One region of the Rhizobium sp. ERR 1071 genome, then DNA from elsewhere that is predicted to be linked to it. Evidence: predicted binding sites of a transcription regulator. Region 1 holds the regulator's gene; each other region holds the start of a gene.
What was found. Region 1 encodes PhoB, which activates phosphate uptake and scavenging genes when phosphate is short. Its sites were predicted from a motif close to TGTCATNNANCTGTCAT; they were not measured.

Region 1 (7,846 bases):
CACCTTCGGTCTGATCCCGCTCCTGGCAGGTACGGTCTATATCGGCTTCGTCGCCATGCTCTTTGCCGTGCCTATCGGCCTGTTCGCCGCGATCTACATGGCCGAATATGCCTCGGCTCGCGTTCGCTCCATCGCCAAGCCGATGCTGGAGGTTCTGGCCGGCATTCCAACGATCGTCTACGGCTTCTTCGCCCTTGTCACAGTCGGCCCCTTCCTGCGCGATATCTCCGCCGAGATCGACGGGCTTATGACCGGAAACTACAGAAGCTTCATCGAGGCGCAGAGCGTTTTGACGGCTGGCTTCGTCATGGGCGTGATGCTCATCCCTTACGTCTCCTCGCTGTCGGACGATATCATCATGGCCGTGCCGCGGTCGCTGCGCGACGGCTCGCTCGGCCTCGGCGCCACCCGCTCGGAAACGGTCAAGCGCGTCCTGCTGCCGGCCGCTCTTCCCGGCATCGTCGGCGCGCTGCTGATGACCGCGTCGCGGGCGATCGGCGAAACCATGATCGTGGTGCTGGCCGCAGGCGTTGCCGCGCGCATGCAGCTCGATCCCTTCGAACCGATGACGACGGTCACGGTGAAGATCGTCAATCAGCTGACCGGCGATCTGGAGTTCACTTCGCCGCAGACGCTCGTCGCCTTCGCCCTCGGCATCACGCTGTTCTGCCTGACGCTGTGCCTCAACGTCTATGCGCTCTACATTGTCCGTCGATACAGGGAGCAATACGAATGAGCGACGTCGTATCTTCCTCTCAGCTCAACATGCCGCGCGGTCTGACGCCGGGTGCGTCTGTACACCGCGATATCGGCATTAAGCGGCGCTATGCCGCCGAGCGTCGCTTTCGCGCCTATGGGATGACCGCCGTCATCTTCGGTCTCGTCTTCCTTATCATCCTGGTCTCGACCGTGGTCCGCACAGGCTATACCGCCTTTGTCCAGACTTCGATCACCCTGCCGATCGAATTTACCGAGAAGGTAATCGACCCGACGGGTAAGCGCATGAACGATCCGAAGGTGCTGATCGCTGCCAATTACCCCGTACTGGTGCGCGATGCGTTGGTGAAAGCGCTTGGCATCGATCCGGCCAATCGCACGCTTGTGCGCGAGGCGATGGCGATGGTGTCGGACAGTGCCAGGATCGTGTTGCGCGACAGAGTCGTTGCCAACCCCTCGATCATCGGGACGACACAGAACGTCACATTTCTGGCCAGCGCCAACATCGATTCCGCCAACAAGGGGCAGATCGATCTGACCGTCAGCGAGAAGGATCGCAAGATTTCCGACCGCCAGGTCGCATGGATGAAGCAACTCAGCGAAAGCGGCGCGCTTCACAAGGCCTTCAACAGCGGTCTCTTTCTGTCGGGCAATTCGAGCCGGCCGGAAGCCGCCGGGCTTGGTGTCGCGCTGATCGGCTCGCTCTACCTGATGCTGACCGTTCTCGTGCTTGCCTTGCCGGTCGGCGTTGCTGCCTCGATCTATCTGGAAGAGTTCGCACCGAAGAACCGGCTGACGGATCTGATCGAGGTCAACATCAACAATCTCGCTGCCGTCCCCTCGATCGTCTATGGCCTGCTGGGTCTCTCGGTCTTCATCAACATGATGGGGCTGCCGCGCTCGGCATCGCTGGTCGGCGGCCTTGTACTGAGCCTGATGACGCTGCCGATGATCATCATCGCCACGCGCTCGGCCTTGCGTGCCGTGCCGCCGTCGATCCGCAGCGCGGCGCTCGGTCTTGGCGCATCGCGCATGCAGATGGTCTTACATCATGTTCTGCCGCTCGCGATGCCTGGCATTCTGACGGGCACGATCCTAGGGCTTGCCCATGCGCTCGGAGAGACCGCGCCACTGCTTCTGATCGGCATGGTCGCCTTTGTCGCCAATTATCCGGCATCGCCGCTCGATCCTTCGACGGCGTTGCCGGTGCAGATCTATATGTGGGCGAGCGAAGCCGAGCGAGCCTTCGTCGAAAGAACGTCCGGCGCCATCATCGTGCTCCTCTTCTTCCTCGTCGCGATGAACATCGGCGCCATCCTGCTGCGCCGCCGCTTCGAGCGGCGCTGGTAAGGGAGGGCGCACGAAATGAACATGATGACGGAAGCTGCCAGCGAAAGAGCCTTGGCCAAGAAGATGACGACGATCCCTTACAAGATGATCGGCCAGGACGTTTCTGTGTTCTACGGCGACAAGCGGGCGCTCTTCGACGTCAATCTGAAGATCCGCGCCAATACGGTCACGGCCCTGATCGGCCCTTCCGGCTGTGGCAAGTCCACCTTCCTGCGCTGCCTCAACCGCATGAACGATACGATCGAGACCTGCCGCGTCACCGGCAAGATCACGCTCGACGATCAGGATGTCTACGACGACAGCATCGATGTCGTGGAATTGCGCGCCCGCGTCGGCATGGTCTTCCAGAAGCCCAACCCGTTTCCGAAGTCGATCTACGAGAACGTCGCCTACGGCCCGCGCATCCATGGCCTGCATCGCTCAAAGGCCGATCTCGAGCATATCGTCGAAACCAGTCTGCAGAAGGCCGGTCTATGGGGTGAGGTGAAGGATCGGCTCCATGATGCCGGCACGAGCCTGTCGGGCGGCCAGCAGCAGCGCCTCTGCATCGCGCGCGCCGTTGCTGTCAGCCCGGAGGTGATCCTGATGGATGAGCCGTGCTCGGCGCTCGATCCGATCGCAACCGCCAAGGTCGAGGATCTCATCCACGAGCTTCGGGAGAATTTTACCATCGTCATCGTGACGCATTCCATGCAGCAGGCCGCTCGTGTCTCGCAGCGTACCGCAATGTTCCATCTCGGCCACCTGGTCGAGGAGAACGACACCGATAAGATGTTCACCAATCCCGACGATTTCCGCACGCAGGATTACATCATGGGCCGTTTTGGTTGATGATGGCAGGCGCGCGGCTCCTTTCACACAGTTCACTTGAGGATAGAAAAATGGTCTCCACTCACATTCTCTCAGCCTATGACGAAGACCTGAAGTTTCTGACGCGTCGCATTGCCGAAATGGGCGGCCTGGCCGAGCAGATGGTTAGCGACAGCGTACGCGCTCTCGTCAACAGCGACGCGGCCCTGGCCCAGAAGGTCATCTCCGACGACGTCGTTCTCGACCATGCCGAGCGCGAAGTTGGTGACAAGGCGATCGTCACCATCGCTCGTCGTCAGCCGATGGCAGCGGACCTGCGCGAAATCATGGGCTCGATCCGCATCGCCTCCGATCTGGAGCGCGTCGGTGATCTCGGCAAGAATACCGCAAAGCGCGTCATCGCCGTTCAGGGCACGGGCGTGCCGCGTCGTCTCGCTCGTGGCATCGAACACCTCTCCGAACTGGCACTGAGCCAGCTCAAGGAAGTTCTTGATGTTTACGCGACCCGCTCGCCCGATAAGGCCGTGTCGATCCGCGAACGCGACGAGGAAATCGACGCCATGTACACCTCGCTCTTCCGCGAGATGCTGACCTACATGATGGAAGATCCGCGCAACATCACCACCTGCACGCATCTTCTCTTCTGCGCCAAGAACATCGAGCGCATCGGCGACCATGCCACCAACATCGCCGAGACGATCTATTACATGGCGACCGGTGCTCAGCCGGAAGGCGAGCGCCCGAAGGACGATACCGCCAACACCGTCGGCGCAGTGACGGAATAATCTGGAAGCGAAGAAAGGAGACCATAGGCGCATGGTTCCGAGAGTTGCTGTTGTAGAAGACGAGGAAGCGCTTAGCGTTCTGCTGCGCTACAATCTTGAGGCCGAAGGCTTCGAGGTCGACACGATCCTCAGAGGTGATGAGGCCGAGCTGCGTCTCCAGGAGCGCATCCCCGATCTCCTGATCCTCGACTGGATGCTCCCCGGCGTGTCCGGCATCGAGCTCTGCCGCCGGCTGCGTATGCGGCCGGAGACGGAGCGCTTGCCGATCATCATGCTGACGGCTCGCGGCGAGGAAAGCGAGCGCGTGCGCGGACTTTCGACCGGCGCGGACGATTACGTCGTCAAGCCGTTCTCGACGCCGGAGCTGATGGCCCGCGTCAAGGCGATGCTGCGGCGCGCCCGCCCGGAGGTTCTCTCCACGGTGCTGCGTTGCGGCGATATCGAGCTGGACCGCGAAACCCATCGCGTCCACCGCAAGAGCCGCGAAGTCCGGCTGGGGCCGACAGAATTCCGCCTGCTGGAGTTCCTGATGTCCTCGCCAGGCCGCGTCTTCTCGCGTTCGCAGCTACTCGATGGCGTATGGGGGCACGATATCTACGTCGATGAACGCACGGTCGACGTCCATGTCGGCCGTCTGCGCAAGGCGCTCAATTTCTCCAATATGCAGGATGTCATCCGTACCGTTCGCGGCGCGGGCTATTCCATGGAAGCCTGAGCGGCTTGCCGCTCGGGTGTTACTAAATAGCGGCGGAAATAGAAAAACGGGCCTCGAGGGGCCCGTTTCTCTTTGTCTTGCGGTAACTTTCAGCCGTTGTTGCGACGGCGGTCATGCACCGGCTGGTAGGCCATGCGCTGATGATAGGTGCAGTAGGGCGACGAATCCGGGCTGTCATTGCCGCAGAAGTGGAAGTCGTCCTTCAGCGGATCCCCGACCGGCCATTTGCAGGTGCGTTCCGTCAGCTCCGTCAGGCCGAGGCGGCGGGAGATCGGAACGACGACGTTCGATGCCGGGCGATACTGAATTTCATTGACGGAATCGATCTCGATCTCTTCCTTCAGCATGGTTGCACCCTGCTGGCGGGCGACCACGGTGCGGGTAGCGACGCGCGAGCCGTAGGTCGTTGCGCGAGGAGCCGCGGCACTGCGCTTTGGCGTGCGCGTCGCGGTTGCCGTGCCGCCCGCCTTCGCTCGGCCAGGAAGGTTCAGGCGGTGCACCTTGCCGATAACGGCATTACGGCTCACGCCACCGAGCTGCGCAGCGATCTGGCTGGCGCTCAACCCTTCGGACCATAGCTTTTTCAGCTTCTCGACGCGTTCGTCTGTCCAATTCATGCCCTGTCTCCGCTGTCGCGTTTCCGATGGCAGAATCCCTCACCATTGCCTCGCATGGGAACGAGGCGCGAAACGCTCTAAAATTGTGGTGACTAGTTCCGCCGCATGCAGTCTAGCAATTGCTTTTTAACCTAGTGTGAGGCTGACTCCGTGACAAGAGTCGCGAGAATCTTGAGGAATCGATTTCGAGGTTTTCCCCAACTTGCTGCCTAGGCGTGGCATTTCTGCAATAGGCGCCGCCGAACCTATCTCTTTTGCCCGCAAGCGCTATCTCGCACCTGCTAAAACGCCAGTTTTGTTGACATCGCGATGCAAAACATCAATAGTGCCCGGGCCGCCGCAAGGCGGCATTTTTGATTTTTTCGGACCCGTTTCATCAAATCGAAGCGATCGGTCCTTAAAGTTGTGATCAGGAGATATGGCCATGGCCGAGACCACGCCGCTTTATGACACCTATATGCGCGCTCCGTTACGGTTCGAGCGAGGCGAGGGCGTCTGGCTGGTCACCGAAAATGGCGAGCGCTACCTCGATTTCGCAGCCGGCGTCGCGGTCAACTCGCTCGGTCACGCCCATCCTCATCTCGTCGCCGAATTGAAGGCCCAGGCCGACAAGGTCTGGCACCTGTCGAACCTCTACGAGGTGCCCGGTCAGGAGAAGCTGTCGAAGCGGCTGACGGAAGCGACCTTCGCCGACAAGGTATTCTTCACCAATTCGGGCGCCGAGGCGCTGGAATGCGCCATCAAGACGGCGCGGCGCTATCAATTCGCCAAGGGGCATCCCGAAAAGTTCCACATCATCACCTTCGAGGGCGCCTTCCACGGCCGCACCATCGCGACCATCGCCGCCGGCGGCCAGGAGAAGTATATCGAGGGCTTCGGGCCTAAGGCACCGGGTTTTGACCAAGTGCAGTTCGGTGATCTCGATGCCGTGCGTGCCGCCATCACGGATGCGACAGCCGGGATCCTGATCGAGCCGGTCCAGGGTGAGGGCGGCATCCGTCCGGCCACCAATGAATTCCTGCGCGGGCTGCGTGAGATCTGCGACGAACACGGCCTGCTGCTGATCCTCGACGAAGTACAGTGTGGCGTCGGCCGCACTGGCAAGCTTTTCGCCTATGAATGGGCCGGCATCAAGCCTGATATCATGGCTGTCGCCAAGGGCATCGGCGGCGGTTTCCCGCTCGGTGCCTGCCTTGCGACGGCGGAAGCCGCCTCAGGCATGAAGGCAGGCACCCACGGTTCCACCTATGGCGGCAATCCGCTCGCCATGGCGGTCGGAAATGCCGTTCTCGATATCGTGCTTGCCGAAGGCTTCCTGCAGCATGTGCGCGATGTCTCGCTGGTCTTCCGCCAGGGGCTCGCCTCGCTCAAGGATCGTTTTCCTGACATCATCGAGGACGTTCGCGGCGAAGGTCTGATGCTCGGCATCAAGGCGGCCATTCCGCAGGCAGAGCTGCTGCAGGCTATCCGTGCCGAGCATCTGCTCGGCGTGCCGGCCGGCGATAACGTCATCCGCCTTCTGCCGCCGCTGGTCGTCACCGCCGAAGAAGCACGCGAAGGTCTTGCCCGCCTGGAGCGTGCCGCCGAGCGTGCGCGCGCAGCTCGCACCAAGAAATCGGCTTGAGTTCAACGCCCGTAGATGGGGCGTTCCTGCCCCACGCGGGCGTTATTGTTTTTTCTGGAGCACAGGTAAGGACATGGCTTCTCCGAAACACTTTCTCGACCTCTCTGCCGTTCCGGCGGCCGATCTGCGCAACATCATCGATGACGCGATCGTGCGAAAGAGCGCGCAGAAGGCCGGCACTGCCGACAAGCCGCTGGCCGGCAAGATGCTGGCGATGATCTTCGAGAAGCCGTCCACCCGAACCCGCGTTTCCTTCGATGTCGGCATGCGACAGCTGGGCGGCGAGACGCTGTTCCTCTCCGGCACCGAAATGCAGCTTGGCCGCGCCGAAACGATCGGCGATACGGCCAAGGTGCTGTCGCGCTATGTCGATGCCATCATGATCCGCACGACCGATCATTCGCGCCTGCTGGAGCTGGCGGAACATGCGACGGTTCCCGTCATCAATGCGCTGACCGACGATACGCATCCTTGCCAGATCATGGCCGACATCATGACCTTCGAAGAGCATCGCGGCCCGATCAAGGGCAAGACGCTCGCCTGGACGGGCGACGGCAACAACGTGCTGCATTCGCTGATCGAAGGGGCCGCGCGCTTCGGCTATCGCATGAATATGGCGGTACCCCTTGGCTCCGAGCCGAAGGATCACTATCTGAACTGGGCCCGCAACGAGGGCGCCGAAATCATGCTCTCGCATGATGCAGACCGTGCGGTCGCCGGCGCCGATTGCGTGGTAACCGATACCTGGGTTTCCATGAATCAGGAGCACCGGGCACGCGGTCACAACGTCTTCCAGCCCTATCAGGTCAACAAGGCTTTGATGGCACAGGCCGGCAAAGACGCTTTGTTCATGCATTGCCTGCCTGCTCATCGCGGGGAGGAGGTGACGGACGAGGTGATCGATGGCCCGCAATCCGTTGTCTTCGATGAGGCGGAAAACCGCCTTCATGCGCAAAAGTCGATTCTTGCTTGGTGCCTGGGCGCGATCTGAAGATATTAAACCGCGTCTCAAGGGCGCGGGCGCAGTAGGAGTAAAGCAATGGCCGAAAATGCCGCAACGCTGGGTCAGTTTGATTTCGCCGGTGACGATCATGTCGTTCCCTTCCAGGTGGAAGGTCTGGACGTGCGCGGCCGTGCCGTACAGCTCGGTCCGCTGCTGGACGCGATCCTTGCCCGGCATGACTATCCGACGCCGGTTGCACGCCTTCTGGCGGAGGCCATCGTCCTG
Region 2 (7,846 bases), on a different contig from region 1:
GGAGAGCCCATGTCTTTCGAAGAGCAAGAACCCGCCAAACGACGATCAGGCAAGGTCGGCCCGGTAACGGTCCGTGCAACCCGCCCATCCGATGCCGAGGCAATCGCAATCATCGCCAATCTTCCGGGTTTCCGCGCCGGCACGCTTCGCCTGCCGTTTCAAAGCGTCGAAGACACGCAGCGATGGCTGGACAAGCACGATCCCAGCGCCACACGCCTCGTCGCGGAGGTGGACGGAAAGGTCGTCGGCAATGCCGGCATGAACCGCCTTGCCGGCCGGCGGGCTCACAGCGCTAGCATTGGCATGGGCGTGCACGACGATTTCACCGGCTGCGGCGTCGGTTCCGCGCTGTTGGGCGCTCTCATCGATACCGCCGATAACTGGCTCGCCATCAAGCGTCTGGAATTGACCGTCTATGTCGACAATGCGCGGGCGATCGGCCTCTACGAGAAATTCGGGTTCGAAACCGAGGGGCGTCTACGTGCCTTCGGTTTCCGCAATGGCGAATACGTGGATGCGTTCACGATGGCGCGGCTGAGATTCTAAGCAATCACACGGCGGCGAATATGATTCCGCCGCCGACTATCATCAGCCGATCAAATCCAGCCACTCGTCCTCGGTCATGACCTGGACATTGAACTCGCGCGCTTTGTCGAGCTTGGAGCCGGCACCCGGTCCGGCCACGACGATATCGGTCTTCTTCGACACCGAGCCGGAAACCTTGGCTCCCAGGCTCTCAGCCTTCGCCTTGGCCTCGTCGCGGGTGAACTTTTCCAGCGAACCGGTAAAGACGACGGTCTTGCCGGCGACGGGACTGCCTGAGGTCACCGGCTGCTCCGCTTCTTGAGGCTGAACCTCCTCCAAAAGCTTCGCGATTACCTGCGTATTGCGCGGTTCCTTGTAGAATTCAACGATGGCTCGCGCCACCACCTCGCCGATGCCCTCGATATTGTTAAGATCGTTCCACGCGTCGCCGGCAAGCGGCGCGGCTTCCTTCATCGCTGTTTCGAAGGCTTCGTAGGTGCCGTAGGAGCGTGCCAGAAGCTTGGCCGTCGTCTCGCCGACGTGGCGGATGCCAAGCGCGAAGATAAAGCGATGCAGGGCGATCTGGCGCCGCTCGTTGATCGCGGCGTAAAGTTTGCCGACACTGACCTTGCCGAAACCTTCGATATTCTCAAGCTTCGTCAGTGACGCCTGCTGACGCTTTTCCAGGGTGAAGATGTCAGGCGCGGTCTTTATTTGCAGCGCCGGATCCTCGCTCTCGAAAAAGAAATCGATCTGCTTGGAGCCGAGGCCCTCGATATCGAAGGCGTTGCGCGAGACGAAATGCTTGAGATGTTCGGTCGCCTGCGCGCGGCAGATAAAGCCGCCGGTACAGCGGGTGACGGCATCGACCTTCCCGGTCTTCTCATTGATATCGCGCACCGCGTGGCTGCCGCAGACCGGACAGACTTTGGGGAACTCGTAAGGCGCGCTCGACGCCTCCCGCTTCTCGAGCACAACGTCGACGATCTGCGGGATGACATCGCCCGCCCGCTGTACGATTACCATGTCGCCGACGCGGATATCGCGGCCATCGCGGATCGGCTCGCCCTTGTTGCCGATGCCCTTGATGTAATCGGCATTGTGCAGAGTCGCATTGGTTACGACAACACCGCCAACCGTGATCGGCTCCAGTCGCGCAACCGGCGTCAGCGCACCAGTGCGGCCGACCTGGATGTCGATGCCGACCAGACGCGTGAAGGCCTGTTCCGCCGGGAATTTATGCGCAGTCGCCCAGCGCGGCGAGCGCGAGCGGAAACCAAGGCGGGCCTGCAATTCCAGGCTATCAACCTTATAGACGACACCGTCGATATCATAATCGAGATCCGGCCGCTGCAGGCCGATCTCCTCGTAGTGGCCGAGAATGTCGGCGACCGAACTCAGCCGCTCCATCAGCGGATTGACGGGAAAGCCCCAGGATTTGAAGGTCTGCACCATGCCGTATTGTGTGTCGGCCGGCATGTCGGACATCTCGCCCCAGGCATAGGCGAAGAATTTCAGCTTGCGGCTCGCCGTCACCTTCGCGTCGAGCTGACGCAGCGATCCGGCCGCCGTATTGCGGGGATTGACATAGGTCTGCTTGCCCTCGGCCTCCATCTGTGCATTGAGCGCCAGGAAATCGCTCTTGGCCATATAGACCTCACCCCGCACTTCGACGACGGAGGGAGCGCCTGCCGGCAAAGTCTGAGGGATTTCCTTGATGGTCCTGATATTGGCCGTAACATTCTCGCCTGTCGTACCATCGCCACGCGTCGCCGCACTGACCATCCGGCCATTCTCGTAACGGATCGACATTGAAAGGCCGTCGATCTTCGGCTCGGCAGTAAAGGCGATCGAATTATCCGGCAAGCGACCGAGGAAACGATAGACGCTGGCGACGAAATCCTCGACATCCTCCTGTGAGAACGTGTTGTCGAGCGAGAGCATCGGCCTTGCATGGACAACAGGAGCAAACGTCTCAGATGGCGGGGCGCCGACCCGTCGCGACGGGCTGTCGGCGCGAATCAATGCGGGAAACCGCGCCTCGATCGCGTCGTTGCGCCGCTTCAGCGCATCATACTCGGCATCCGAAATCTCCGGCGCATCCTTGCCATGATAAAGCGCGTCGTTGCGCGCGATCTCCGCAGCCAAATAGGCAAGCGCCGCGGCCGCTTCCTCCTCGGTCAAATCCTCGACGGGCTTCTGTTCGGTGCTCATGAATCTACACTCCCCGATTTCGAAGATGTTTTAGAGCACTTCCGCGAAAAGTGCGAAGCGGTTTTCAGCTCGGGGCACGTAAAAACAAAGGGAAAAATCTGCAATTCAATTGCCGGACCGATAAAGGTGGCGGCGCTGCTCACGACAACTTTACGCCGTGATCTGTCGTCCTTGGTGTTACAGATGCGGGAAGTATCAGCGTCCAGTTAGCCCCGATGGAATTCCCTATCCAATTCCTGGGGCAGCGGCTCTTCCGCGTCTATCGCAGAGGATTTAAGGTAGGCTATATTATGAGAACCACATCTCTGGAAGTGATTGGATCATTGGCAGAAATTCGAAATCACGCATGAAGCACCGTCTTACCGTTCTCTCTATTTTCCTCGTCGTTGCAGTCTTGATCATGAGCTCATTCGTCAGCCGCTCCGCTTTGGGGCTGGTCGTCAGAGCCTGTGAAATCAACTCCACCCTGACAGGGTCGCCATATCCGTGCCTCAAGATCGTCCAGTCGCAGGACCCTTTGTCTTCATACGTTGTTCTTCGTGAGCCTGCTGACAAGGAGCGCACCATCCTTGCACCGCTCGCCGATGTACCCGGCATCGAAGACCCACGCCTTCTGACCGCGGGTGCGCCGAACTATTTTGAGGAAGCGTGGAAAGAGCTATCGGCAATCGATCCGCGCTCAACGAAGGCTTCGAGACAGAATTTTGCTCTGGCGATAAACGCCGCCAGCTGGCGCACACAAGATCGGCTTCATATCCACATGGGGTGCGAGACGCCTCGCTTTCGCGCGCTCTTGAAAGCCCATGCGACGGAAATTGAAAGCGGCCGGTTTACGGACTTGAAGACCCGAGCTGGTTGGTGGGCAACTTTCCATACGGCCGATGACCTTTCGAATTTGAACCCGCTGCAGCTCGTCGCAGATGGCGTCGATGGCGCCCGTTCAAATATGGAAAATGTGGTCGTCGGCGTCTTTGGCGCTGCATTGCCCAACGGGCAGCATGGCTTCTATATTCTGGCAAGAATAAACGAGGCCCACAAATCCCGCGGCTCCGCGGAGGACATGATCGATCCCAAATGCCGGCTCTGATGCATGTCGCTCAGAAGTTCGTACGTCGGCGGAACTCATTCACAACCTACCGTCCGATTTCGTAAGATGACACGGCCAAGGCTGGCCGCCCAAGTCGTCAAAAGCGGATCAGGACCAGCGCTCGCAAAAGGCTTCGATGTCGCTTGATTGAAAATCGGCAAGCCGCTCCATGATGGTTTCGAAAGGCCAATCCCACCAGGCGATGGACGTCAGTCTTTCTGCGATGGTTCGAGTGAAGCGCTCTCGAATGAACTTGGCGGGAATACCACCGACGACAGTATATGGTTGAACATCTTTGCTGACGACCGCGCCTGCTGCAAGCACGGCGCCGTCTCCAACCTGTACGCCCGGCAAAACAATCACGCCATGACCAATCCAGACATCGTTGCCGATGACGGCGCGGTCTTCCTTTCGCCGATCGAAAAAGGCGTGGTCCCGCACGGCGCTCGCCGCGTAATATTCCGGACAATAGGTGAAACGATGCATGGATGGTCGGTCCATCGGATGATTGGGAGCGCCAATTCTGACCTCTGCCGCAATGGCGCAGAACTTTCCAATCGTTGCGTCACCGACAATGCAGCGCGGCCCCAAGTAAGAGAAATCTCCGAGTTCGGCAGTGTGCAGAGATGTGTCCGCCAAAATCTCACAGCATCTGCCGATGCTCGAATCCCTTATGTTCGCCGTCGGGTGGATGACGGTTTCTGCGATTTTTGGGCGATTGGGTTGTGTGGTTGAGTGCATTGACGGTCTCCGGATTCCGGGCCTGCCTAGCCGGGGACGATGAAGGATATATGACGCAAGACCGTCGAAAAACCGAAGCAAGATGCCGACGGCAGATGACGGGTTCAGGCGCGTTTCAGCGCTATAGTCGCTGAGCTTGCTGCTATGCCCGCTTCGGGCAAGTCGCCACCGGCATCTGCTCCGACAACATCACAGGAGAGATCACCCGTTACCGGCCAGCAAGCGCTTGGCAGCCGCCCTCGCCTCTTCGGTTACCGAAGCACCCGCGAGCATGCGGGCGATTTCCTCGGTGCGATCCTTCGGCTCCATGGTGGCGACGCGTGTGGAAATTTTTTCCGAGCCGTCCGCGACGGGTCCCTTGGAGATCAGGAGATGGGTTGCAGCGCGGGCAGCGACCTGCGGTGCATGGGTGACCGACAGCACCTGCACGCGATCGGACAGGCGCTTCAGCCGCTGGCCGATCGCATCCGCGACCGCGCCGCCGACACCAGTGTCGATTTCGTCGAACACGAGGGTCGGCGCAGAGCCGCGATCGGCAAGCGCAACCTTCAATGCCAGAAGGAAGCGCGACAGCTCGCCGCCAGAGGCGACCTTGGTGATCGGTCCCGGCCGCGTGCCAGGGTTGGTCTGCACATGAAATTCGACAACGTCGATACCCTCGGCTGTCCCAGCTTCTGGATCGCTTGATATCTCCACCATGAAACGCGCACGCTCGAGCTTCAAGGCCGGCAGTTCGGCCATGACGGCTGCGGCCAGAGCCTCGCCGGCATGGTGACGTTTCTCCGACAGATTGCGTGCGGCGACATCATAATCCGCCTTGGCGGCGGAAAGCTCGGCAGCAAGGCGCGCCAGTCGCTCTTCGCCGGCGTCGAGATCGGCTAGATCCGAAATCATGCGTGCGGCCAGGGCTGGCAGTTCCGTTACCGGCACGGAATATTTGCGCGAGGCACCCCGCAACGCGAAGAGGCGCTCTTCGACACGCTCAAGTTCGCGCGGATCATATTCCGTTTTGCGGAGTGCTGCCTCCACTTCCATTTGCGCGTTGGACAGCTGATCGAGAGCGGCATCCAGCAGCGCCACGGTATCTTCAAGCAAGCCCGGCGCTTCGTGGCTCTTGCGCTCCAATCGGCGCACCAGCGATGCGATATGCGGCACGGGCGATGCGTTGCCATTGAGGAATTCGGAAGCCTCGGCGATATCGCCGGCGATGCGCTCGGCTTTCATCATCCGCGAGCGCTTCTCAGCCAGCTCATCCTCCTCGCCATCCTGCGGCGAGAGCTTCTCCAGCTCCTCGACGGAGGCGCGAAGATAGTCCGCTTCACGCGCTGCCTTCTCGACCTGCTCGCGATGCTTCTTCAAGGTGCGCTCGGTATCGCGCCAGATTTTGTGCAGCCTGCCGACCTCCTGCGTCTCTTCGGCGAGGCCGGCAAAGGCATCCAGCAAGGTGCGGTGCGCGTCGGTATCGATGAGCGCTCGGTCATCATGCTGACCGTGAATTTCGACGAGAAGGTGGCCGATCTGGCGCATGAGCTGCACGCTGAGCGCCTGGTCGTTGACAAAGGCCTTGGTGCGGCCATCGGCGGACTGCACACGGCGGAAAATCAGATCGCCGTCATCGTCGATGCCATTTTCGCGCAGGAGCTTGCGGGCCGGATGCTGTGTACCGACATCGAAAACCGCAGTCACCTGGCCGCGATCCTCGCCATGGCGCACGAGCCCGCCATCGCCGCGCCCGCCAAGGGCCAGCGACAGACTGTCAAGCAGGATGGATTTGCCCGCACCCGTCTCGCCGGTCAGCACCGAAAGTCCGGACTCGAAGGCAAGATCCAGCCGCTCGATCAAAACGATATCGCGGATCGAAAGCTGGATCAGCATCTGCGCTCAATCTCACGTCCCAAGAAGAAGTTTCTTGCCCGCTCTGGAAATCCAGGAGCCCGAATTTTCGCTCGGCTCCACGCCACCCTTCTGCAGCAGCTGATAGGAATCCTTGTACCAGCGGCTGTCCGGATAGTTGTGGCCGAGAACGGCAGCTGCCGTTTGCGCTTCGGGTACGATACCCATCGCATAATAAGCTTCGACGAGTCGCGCCAGGGCTTCTTCGATCTGGTTCGTCGTCGGATACTGCTCCACCACCACGCGGAAGCGGGAGATGGCAGCCAGATAATCCTTGCGCTCCAGATAATAACGGCCGATCTGCATTTCCTTGCCGGCGAGCTGGTCGCGGGCAAAGCGGATCTTTTCCTGAGCGTCGCTGACATATTGCGACTTCGGATAGGTATTGACGAGCTTGGTCATCGCCTCGATCGTCTGCTGTGCTGCACGCTGGTCCTGCGTCACGTCGACGATCTGTTTGGCATAGGACGAACCGACCAGATATTGCACATAGTCGGCATCTTCCGAGCCCGGATATTGCTTGAGATAGGTATTGCCGGTCTGTACCGCCTCATCATAACGGCCCGTGCGATACTTCACGAAGGTGCTCATCACCAATGCCTTGCGTGCCCATTCGGAGAAGGGCTGCTGCTGGTTGATGGCATCGAACTTCTTGCCGGCTTCCGTCATGTTGCCGGCCTTGATGTTGGCAAGGCCCTGATTGTAGAGCATCTCCGGTGGATCGGTCTCGACACCGAGCTTGGTGATGTCGATATCCTTTTTCGTATTACACCCCGTCACCACCGCACCGGTACCGGCCAGAAGGAGCGATACGAGCAAAGCCCGTGCTGTGATATTCATGCGTTCAGACCTTGCAAAACCCATCGGATGACTGTCCCATAGCCGTCGTTGCGGAGACGGCGTTCTCTCGCTGGCGTTTCTAGCCGCAAAAACACCATCAGGGCAACGCATTGATGGTGCATTAACGCATTTTTGTGGCAAAGACCGCATATCCGCAGCCTTTAATCACTGTTTTGACAGGGATTTCTCATATCGGCCCGCACCATCCTGCCGCCGCTTCGCGACCGAAGACAAACCCGATGAGTCGTCCGTCAAAAAAAGAGCCGCCCTTCATCAGAGCGGCAGCTTTGTCTCATTTCGATCCCGAAAAAATCACGCCGACCAAGGAGCGAATTCAGGCGCGTTGACCGCAATGAACTCGCGGCCGTGACCGCGCTGGCGAGGTGCCGAGGTTTCGACGACCTCGTAAGCCGAAGCGTCGCTGAGCAATGCCTTCAGGGCATTCGCATTCATGCGATGGCCGCCGCGATAGGAGCGATAGCAACCAATGAATTGTGCACCGGCGAGAGCCAGATCGCCAACGGCATCGAGCGTCTTGTGGCGGAC
Region 3 (7,846 bases), on a different contig from region 1:
CCGCAGGTACGCGATATCATGAACGAGGAGTTCGAGGCGATGCTGGCCGGCAAGGAAGATGCCAAGACGGCGCTCGACAAGGCTGTCCAGCGTGGCGATGCCGCTATCCAGCAAGCCATTGGCAATTGATGGGCTGATGCGATTTGACCCGCGGCCGACAAAGCTGCGGGCCGTTTTCTCGTCCTAGGAGATCGCCGTGCAGCGCGTTGTCTTTCCCAACAAGATCCTACCCTATTTCCTCGTCGCGCCACAAATCGTCCTGACGATCGTGTTCTTCTTCTGGCCGGCAAGCCAGGCGCTTTATCAATCGACGCAGCGCGAAGACCCTTTCGGACTGAAGAGCGGCTTCGTAGGGCTTGCGAATTTTCGCACCATCTTATCCGACGAGACCTACCTGCATTCCCTCCAGGTGACGGTGATCTTCAGTATCGCGACGGCGCTGCTGTCGATGAGCGTCGCGCTCGCGCTTGCAACCGCCGCCGACAAGGTGGTGCGCGGCCAGACACTCTATCGAACGCTGCTGATTTGGCCTTATGCCGTCGCACCCGCCGTCGCCGGCATGCTCTGGCTCTTCATGTTCAATCCTGCAATGGGTACCTTGGCCTATATCCTGCGTCGCAACGGACTTGCCTGGGACCCCCTGCTGAACGGCAATCAGGCCATGGTGCTGGTCATCATCGCCGCCGCCTGGAAGCAGATTAGCTATAATTTCCTGTTCTTCGTTGCCGGACTGCAGGCAATCCCAAAATCGTTGCTGGAAGCCGCATCCATCGACGGCGCCCGCGGCAACCGGCGCTTCTGGACGATCGTCTTTCCCCTGCTTGCGCCGACGACCTTCTTTCTCCTGGTGGTCAACACGGTCTACGCCTTCTTCGACACCTTCGGCATCATCCATGCCGTCACCGGCGGTGGGCCGGCGAAGGCGACGGAGACCCTCGTCTACAAGGTCTACAATGACGGCTTCGTCAATCTCAACCTCGGCTCTTCCGCGGCTCAGTCCGTCATCCTCATGGTGATTGTCATAGCGCTGACGGCATTCCAATTCCGCTTCGTCGAGAAGCGTGTGCATTATGCGTGAGGATTACCGATGATCGAAAAGCGTCCCGTCGCCAATCTCATCGGCCATCTGATGCTGGTCATCGGCATTATCATCGTCGCCTTCCCGATCTATTACACCTTCGTTGCCTCGACGATGACGTCGGCCGAGATTTTGCGGCCGCCGATCTTCCTGCTGCCCGGCGGCCATTTCGTCGAGAACTATGGCGAGGCGCTGAACGGCGGTGTCGAGCGCGTGGTCGGCGTCAGCCTTGAACGGATGCTCTGGAACACGTTTGTTGTCGCTGTCATCATCGCCGCCGGCAAGATCGCGATCTCCTTTCTCTCGGCCTTCGCCATTGTCTTCTTCCGCTTTCCGCTGCGGATGGTGTTCTTCTGGATGATCTTCGTCACGTTGATGCTGCCGGTGGAAGTACGCATCCTGCCGACCTACAAGGTCATCGTGGATCTCGGCATGATCGACACTTATGCCGGCCTGACCCTGCCGCTGATGGCATCAGCGACCGCGACGTTCCTGTTTCGGCAGTTCTTCTTGACGGTGCCGGGTGAACTCCTTGAAGCCGCCCGCATCGACAATGCCGGCCCATTCCGCTTCATGCGCGATATCCTGTTGCCGCTATCGAAAACCAATATCGCCGCCTTGTTCGTGATCCTCTTCATCTATGGCTGGACGCAATATTTGTGGCCACTATTGGTCACGAATGACGCGAAGATGTCGACGATCATCATCGGGCTCCGGAAGATGGTGGATTTCGCCGACGCGGCGACACCGTGGAATTTTGTGATGGTAACGGCGATCTTGGCGATCATTCCGCCCATCCTCGTCGTGGTGCTGATGCAGCGCTGGTTCGTCAAAGGTCTGGTGGAGACGGAGAAATAATGGCCGGGATCACTCTCAAGGACGTCCGCAAAAGTTACGGCGGCAACGTCGACGCGATCAAGGGTGTGTCGCTCGATATCGCCGATGGCGAACTTATCGTCCTGGTCGGGCCTTCCGGCTGCGGCAAGTCCACGCTCCTGCGCATGATCGCAGGCCTTGAAGCCATCACCTCAGGCGAAATCAACATAGGCAGTCGTATCGTCAATCGTCTGGAACCCTCGGAGCGCGACATCGCGATGGTCTTTCAGAACTATGCGCTTTATCCGCACATGACGGTGCGACAGAATTTGGCATATGGCCTGAAGAACAGGAATGTCCCAGCAGCCGAAATAGACCAGCGCATCCAATCAGCGGCACGATCGCTTGAAATCGAACCCCTCCTTGAGCGCAGACCACGTCAACTCTCCGGCGGTCAGCGGCAACGCGTAGCGATGGGTCGTGCCATCGTGCGCGAGCCGGCGGCGTTTCTGTTCGACGAGCCGCTTTCCAATCTCGATGCCAAGCTGCGGGTGCAAATGCGTGTCGAGATCAAACGGCTGCAACGATCTCTCGCGACCACGAGCGTCTATGTCACCCATGACCAGATGGAGGCCATGACGCTGGCCGATCGCCTGGTCGTCTTGAATGGCGGACGGATCGAGCAGGTCGGCACACCCATCGAGCTCTATGAACGACCGGCCACGACCTTCGTTGCGACCTTCATAGGCTCGCCTTCGATGAATCTTCTGAAACCTACCGAAAACAGCACAATTGTGCTTTCGCCTGACAGCCGCCTTGGCGCCGCTGACATGACGGTCGGCGTCCGGCCCGAGGATCTTCACCTGGCCGGCGGTGCGAGCGATGCGGCTTTCAGCGCGAAAGTGCGTATCCAGGCGGTGGAGCTCGTCGGGGCGGAGAGCTATGTCTACGGCACCCTGGCGGACGGCCAAACCGTCGTCTTTCGAGTTTCGGGGCGGTCCCGGCTCGCAATGGACACAGAATGCGTGGTTACCGCTTCCGCCGAGAGCCTGCATTTCTTCGACGGTCACGGGAACCGATTAGACCGCGCATAAGCAGTTCAAATCTTGTGATGAGGCTGTCAGAGAGCGCCGTTTTGGGGATGTCTCGGCTTTCCATGTCGGGCCTCCTCATTTATGACGGATTTATGACAACGCCTGTTTGGAGTGCGGAAAGTGAACTGGTTTCGTAGACTGATGCCGAGAGAAGACCGGTTTTTTGATCTTTTCTCTCGACATTCGCGCACGATCGTCAGCGCGGCGGAAGCTCTGAACGAATTGCTGGCCGGCAAAGACACGGAGCAGCACTGCCAGCGCATTGTTGAGCTCGAGAACGAGGCCGATGACATCACGCGCGAAGTTCTGCTTGCCACTCGGCGCAGTTTCATCACGCCCTTTGACCGTGGCGACATCAAGGATCTCATCATGTCAATGGACGATGCGATCGACATGATGCACAAGACGGTCAAGACGATCCGGCTATTCGAACAGGACAGCTTTGATCCCGGTATGCAGGAAATGGGCAAGGCGATCGTCGAGGCCGCAAAACTGGTAGCCGAGGCAATCCCTCTCCTTGATCGCATGAGTGCCAACTCTTCTCGCCTCAGCGCGCTCACCGAAGAGGTCGTAAAGGTCGAAGGTCGCTCCGATGAGCTACATGATCAAGGTCTAAAAGATCTCTTTCGCCGATATGGCGGCACCAATCCAATGGCATACATCATCGGCAGCGAGATCTTTGGTGAATTGGAGAAGGTCGTCGACCGTTTCGAGGATGTTGCCAATGAAATCAACGGCATCGTAATCGAGAACGTCTGATGGAGGCCACTCTCGCTTTCCCATTGCTGGTGGGCCTCATCGCGGTGGCATTGTTCTTCGATTTTTTGAATGGGCTGCACGACGCAGCCAACTCAATTGCCACCATCGTCTCGACCCGGGTCCTGCGACCGCAATACGCCGTGTTATGGGCCGCATTCTTCAATTTCATCGCTTTCCTGTTCTTCGGGCTCCACGTCGCCGAAACCCTCGGCACCGGCATTATCGATCCCAACATAGTCACGCCACAGGTCATCTTCGCCGCCCTGATGGGGGCGATCATATGGAATATCGTGACTTGGGTACTGGGCATCCCATCAAGCTCGTCGCATGCTCTGGTCGGTGGCCTCGTAGGTGCCGGCGTGGCGAAGATTGGCATGGATGCCATTGTTTGGTCCGGCCTGCTTAAGACGGCCGGTGCCATCGTCATGTCGCCACTGCTTGGCTTCGTGCTCGCGCTCTTCCTCGTGCTATGCGTGACATGGATATTCGTTCGCCAGACGCCTTTCGCCGTCGACAGCACCTTCCGCGTCCTGCAATTCGTCTCCGCTTCTCTCTACTCCCTCGGCCATGGCGGAAACGACGCCCAGAAGACCATGGGCATCATCGCCGTACTGCTCTACTCCCAAGGTCATACCGGAGCGGAGTTCCACGTGCCCCTGTGGGTGGTGTTATCCTGTCAGTCCGCGATGGCGCTCGGAACACTGTTTGGCGGTTGGCGGATCGTGCACACGATGGGCTCGAAGATCACGAGGCTCAATCCAATGCAGGGCTTTTGCGCTGAGACCGGTGGCGCCTTGACCTTGTTCGCCGCGACATGGCTTGGCATCCCGGTCTCGACGACCCATACGATCACGGGCGCAATCGTCGGTGTCGGCGCCGCGCGGCGGATCTCGGCGGTTCGATGGGGATTGGCGAGCAATATCGTCGTCGCATGGATAATAACCCTGCCCGCGGCGGCGGCTATCTCGGCAATAGCCTACTGGATCACGAACTGGGTGGGATAAAGCCGCCAAGCCCTATTGCGCAACCGCGAGGTTCAGTCCCCTTGCCCGCCGGCATCGTCCTTGTGCTTGTTTTTCTTGGAAGACGGCTTCTCTCCCTTTTTCATGACCGGCGGGATGGCCGGCCTTTCGACCGCACCGGTCGCGCCCTCGGTCTCCTCATATTTCGCTGGTCGCGAGCGAGGGGGATCCGTCATCTCTTCATGTTTCCGCTTCTTCATGACAGCCCTTTCCAGGTGGTCATCCGCCGGACGGAACTATTCCGCGTTGAGATGGTTCCCAAGCATCGTCTGGATGATCGAAAGGCTTGCATTTTGGATCTCGAATAATGTCGTTTTTCCGACGATATTGCTGCCCCACCTCGACGAATAATTGTGCTTAAGAAGATCTGAACCATCTACCTTCGGTCGTTCGACTGTTAACCAGCCCGCGGCGGAAGCGCTGACACTGAGCCAGGGATGGCGTGTCGCTGGTGTCATCCCATTCGCTGGTATTCCAGATCGCCTCAAAGGAGTAGCATGCCAATCGACGCGGTCACGTTCGCGGCGTTCACTTGACGGATCGCCGCTTTATCCATCGTCAGCGGCTAAAGAAGGATTGAACGACGTCCACAAGACGTTTCATGTCGGTGGGCTTCCCGAGATTGAGTGCCTTGGCCAAAACATCATGCCGGGCAAGTTCCGCCGCATCGCTTGCACTGGCGAGGACGAACGGGACATCCCATGATTTTAAAAGGAAAGCGACCGGAGTAACCTTCTCGCTGCCGAGAGTGACGTCCAGAACAGCGGCATCCGGACGTTGGCTCCTCAGCAGGTCGAGGGCTTGCCCGACCGAGCTCGCCGGGCCCAGGACCTCGAATCCGCTACTGGTCAACACGCTTTCCAGCTCCAGGGCGATAAGGAACTCGTCTTCAACCACAAGAACGATCCTGCCAAGAGCCTTGTCATTTTCAGGTTCGCTCATGAACGTTTCCAAGGGAGCTTGATGATGGCAGTCAAACCTTTTGGATTGAAGTTAAGTTCCACCGTTCCACCAAGATGTCGGCAAGTGCCTTCGATCAGCTCGGTACCGTAGCCTCTTCTCGTCGGCGGCATGATCGCGGGGCCGCCCGTTTCGCGCCACCGGCATACGAAATAAGAGCGGCTCTCCGGCACTTCCTCCAGTGACCATTCGACATGCAAGGCACCGCTTGGGGCGGATAGCGCGCCGTACTTCAACGCATTCGTTGCCAGCTCATGGAACATCATGCTGACTGGCACGATCTCCGAGCCCCGAATCTGCACTCTTGGCCCCCGGCAATGGAGACGATCCATTCCAGGCTCGCTGACCGATTGCCTCAGCAGGGTTTCAAAATCGGTCGTTTCATTGATGGCCGCGATCTCCTGGGCATGAAGAGTGACCTCGAGGCGTCCCAGGAAACGATCACGGTAGTCAACGGCCGTCAGATCTTCCGCATTCATCTGCATCGCTAGCGATCGCACGACCGCGAAAAGGTTCTTCATCCGATGGCGTGTTTCCGAAATGATGAAATCCTTCTCGGCCTCGTGCCGCTGCATTTCCGTCACGTCGTCGAAGAGGACAAGGATGTTGGTGCTATTGTCATCCGGGTGCACAAGACGGCGCGCATCGACGTGGAACGTGCGTCTGCCGATAGTTGGAAAATCATGCGCGACTTCGTACCCGATGACAGCGGCTGCTTTTGGGATGACCGCGGCGATCAGCTGCCGGAGTTCGGCAATATCCCACTGACCATTGCCGAGATCAAAGAAACTCTCTCCCAGAATATCATCCCGCTCGACCTCGAACGTTTTCAAGAAAGCGTTGTTTGCGGTCGCGACGCACAAGTTCTGATCAAGAACGACAATCGGCTGCGTCATCGTATCGACCACTCCCTGCGCCTGGACATGTCCGGTTCGCAAAAGGCGGTATAGATCTTCCAGCATCATTCCCCTTGCTCCAGCAGATGCACCCGACATATGTCACAGGTTTCCCGGTAAAAGTAATGGCCGCCCGAGCCCTGGCAAGACCGGCAACGAAGGCGATGCCGTCGAGGGAATTCGATCGCCTCCCCGCCTTCCTCGCTGCACTATCCTCAATGAAGAGACATTTCGTTAGAATGCGGTGAAGCCGAAGAGGTGCACACCTTTCTAACCAGGCCCTGAAAAAGTATCAGCACATGCCAAATCCGAACAGACGACGTTCATTGCGAAGAATATTCATCCGGTTCTCGAGTGTCCCAGCGATCCTGTTTCTTTGCCAACGCTATGTCCGCAATTCAGTTCCCCGATGCTTGTCCACCTACCGGTTTCGGAACCCCTAGGCGCTCCGCACTTAGCAGCCGGCCTCGAATGATGGAAGCATGACAAGCGCTGCGGCGCGCCGAGGGGGCTGGGAGGGAGAACATTAAATCTTCGAACCACTGGTATTGACCATCGTGCCGACGTGGGGCGTCACTGGCGGGGGCGCGACGACGTACCGAAAAGCGACCGCTGTGATCCGCACCTTCATGAGCATTGGCATGCTCGCCGGTGGCCAAGGCGGAAATGCCGGCAAGAACGGCTTGCCGGCATAAGGGAACTGTGGCCCCATCCGGGTGCCTGCCAATGGGAACAAGCACGTCTTGGCGCGAGAAAGCGCCTACGTTGACATTAGCCAATCAGGTTATCGATGCGGATCGGAAGTTTGCGGATACGCTTGCCGGTAGCGTGGTAGACCGCACTGGTGATCGCGGCCGCCGTTCCGACGTTGCCGAGTTCGCCAAGCCCCTTGACGCCCGCCGGGTTGACGTCCGGATCGGTCTCCGACACAAGGATGACTTTTACGTCCTGGATGTCTGCATTCACCGGCACGAGATAGTCCTGCAGATCCCGATTGACGACGCGGGCATCGCGCCGGTCGAATTCGGTCGCTTCGTGAAGGGCCGACGAAATTCCCCAGATCATCCCGCCCATGAGCTGGCTGCGCGCCGTCCGGGTATTCATGATCCGGCCAGCTCCAAAGGCGCCGACGATCCGAGGGACGCGGATTTCCCGGGTTCTTCGATGAACCCGGACCTCGACGAATTCAGCACCGAAGGCATATTTTACCTTCTTGCCTTG

Region 2: a site for PhoB is predicted at 4,607-4,623, ahead of FBZ99_RS09195 (DapH/DapD/GlmU-related protein). Genes of this name have one in related genera too.
Region 3: a site for PhoB is predicted at 3,070-3,086, ahead of FBZ99_RS20670 (DUF47 domain-containing protein). Genes of this name have one in related genera too.

What each region holds. Positions count from the first base shown of each region.
Region 1 is NZ_VITM01000003.1:531,760-539,605, reverse strand. Features, by position in the region: gene pstC (phosphate ABC transporter permease subunit PstC) at 1-736, shown strand, start outside; gene pstA (PstA family ABC transporter permease) at 733-2,067, shown strand; gene pstB (phosphate ABC transporter ATP-binding protein PstB) at 2,083-2,898, shown strand; gene phoU (phosphate signaling complex protein PhoU) at 2,949-3,662, shown strand; gene phoB (phosphate regulon transcriptional regulator PhoB) at 3,694-4,377, shown strand; gene FBZ99_RS12685 (GcrA family cell cycle regulator) at 4,467-4,994, opposite strand; gene FBZ99_RS12675 (aspartate aminotransferase family protein) at 5,419-6,618, shown strand; gene argF (ornithine carbamoyltransferase) at 6,692-7,609, shown strand; gene FBZ99_RS12665 (Hsp33 family molecular chaperone) at 7,658-7,846, shown strand, end outside.
Region 2 is NZ_VITM01000002.1:798,653-806,498, reverse strand. Features, by position in the region: gene FBZ99_RS09210 (GNAT family N-acetyltransferase) at 10-546, shown strand; gene ligA (NAD-dependent DNA ligase LigA) at 589-2,739, opposite strand; gene FBZ99_RS09200 (CDP-diacylglycerol diphosphatase) at 3,167-3,826, shown strand; gene FBZ99_RS09195 (DapH/DapD/GlmU-related protein) at 3,935-4,567, opposite strand; gene recN (DNA repair protein RecN) at 4,769-6,442, opposite strand; gene FBZ99_RS09185 (outer membrane protein assembly factor BamD) at 6,455-7,324, opposite strand; gene lpxC (UDP-3-O-acyl-N-acetylglucosamine deacetylase) at 7,613-7,846, opposite strand, start outside.
Region 3 is NZ_VITM01000005.1:503,268-511,113, forward strand. Features, by position in the region: gene ugpB (sn-glycerol-3-phosphate ABC transporter substrate-binding protein UgpB) at 1-129, shown strand, start outside; gene ugpA (sn-glycerol-3-phosphate ABC transporter permease UgpA) at 197-1,078, shown strand; gene ugpE (sn-glycerol-3-phosphate ABC transporter permease UgpE) at 1,088-1,936, shown strand; gene FBZ99_RS20665 (sn-glycerol-3-phosphate import ATP-binding protein UgpC) at 1,936-2,988, shown strand; gene FBZ99_RS20670 (DUF47 domain-containing protein) at 3,130-3,747, shown strand; gene FBZ99_RS20675 (inorganic phosphate transporter) at 3,747-4,751, shown strand; gene FBZ99_RS20680 (hypothetical protein) at 4,784-4,969, opposite strand; gene FBZ99_RS20685 (response regulator) at 5,328-5,711, opposite strand; gene FBZ99_RS20690 (PAS domain-containing protein) at 5,708-6,694, opposite strand; gene FBZ99_RS20695 (xanthine dehydrogenase family protein molybdopterin-binding subunit) at 7,397-7,846, opposite strand, start outside.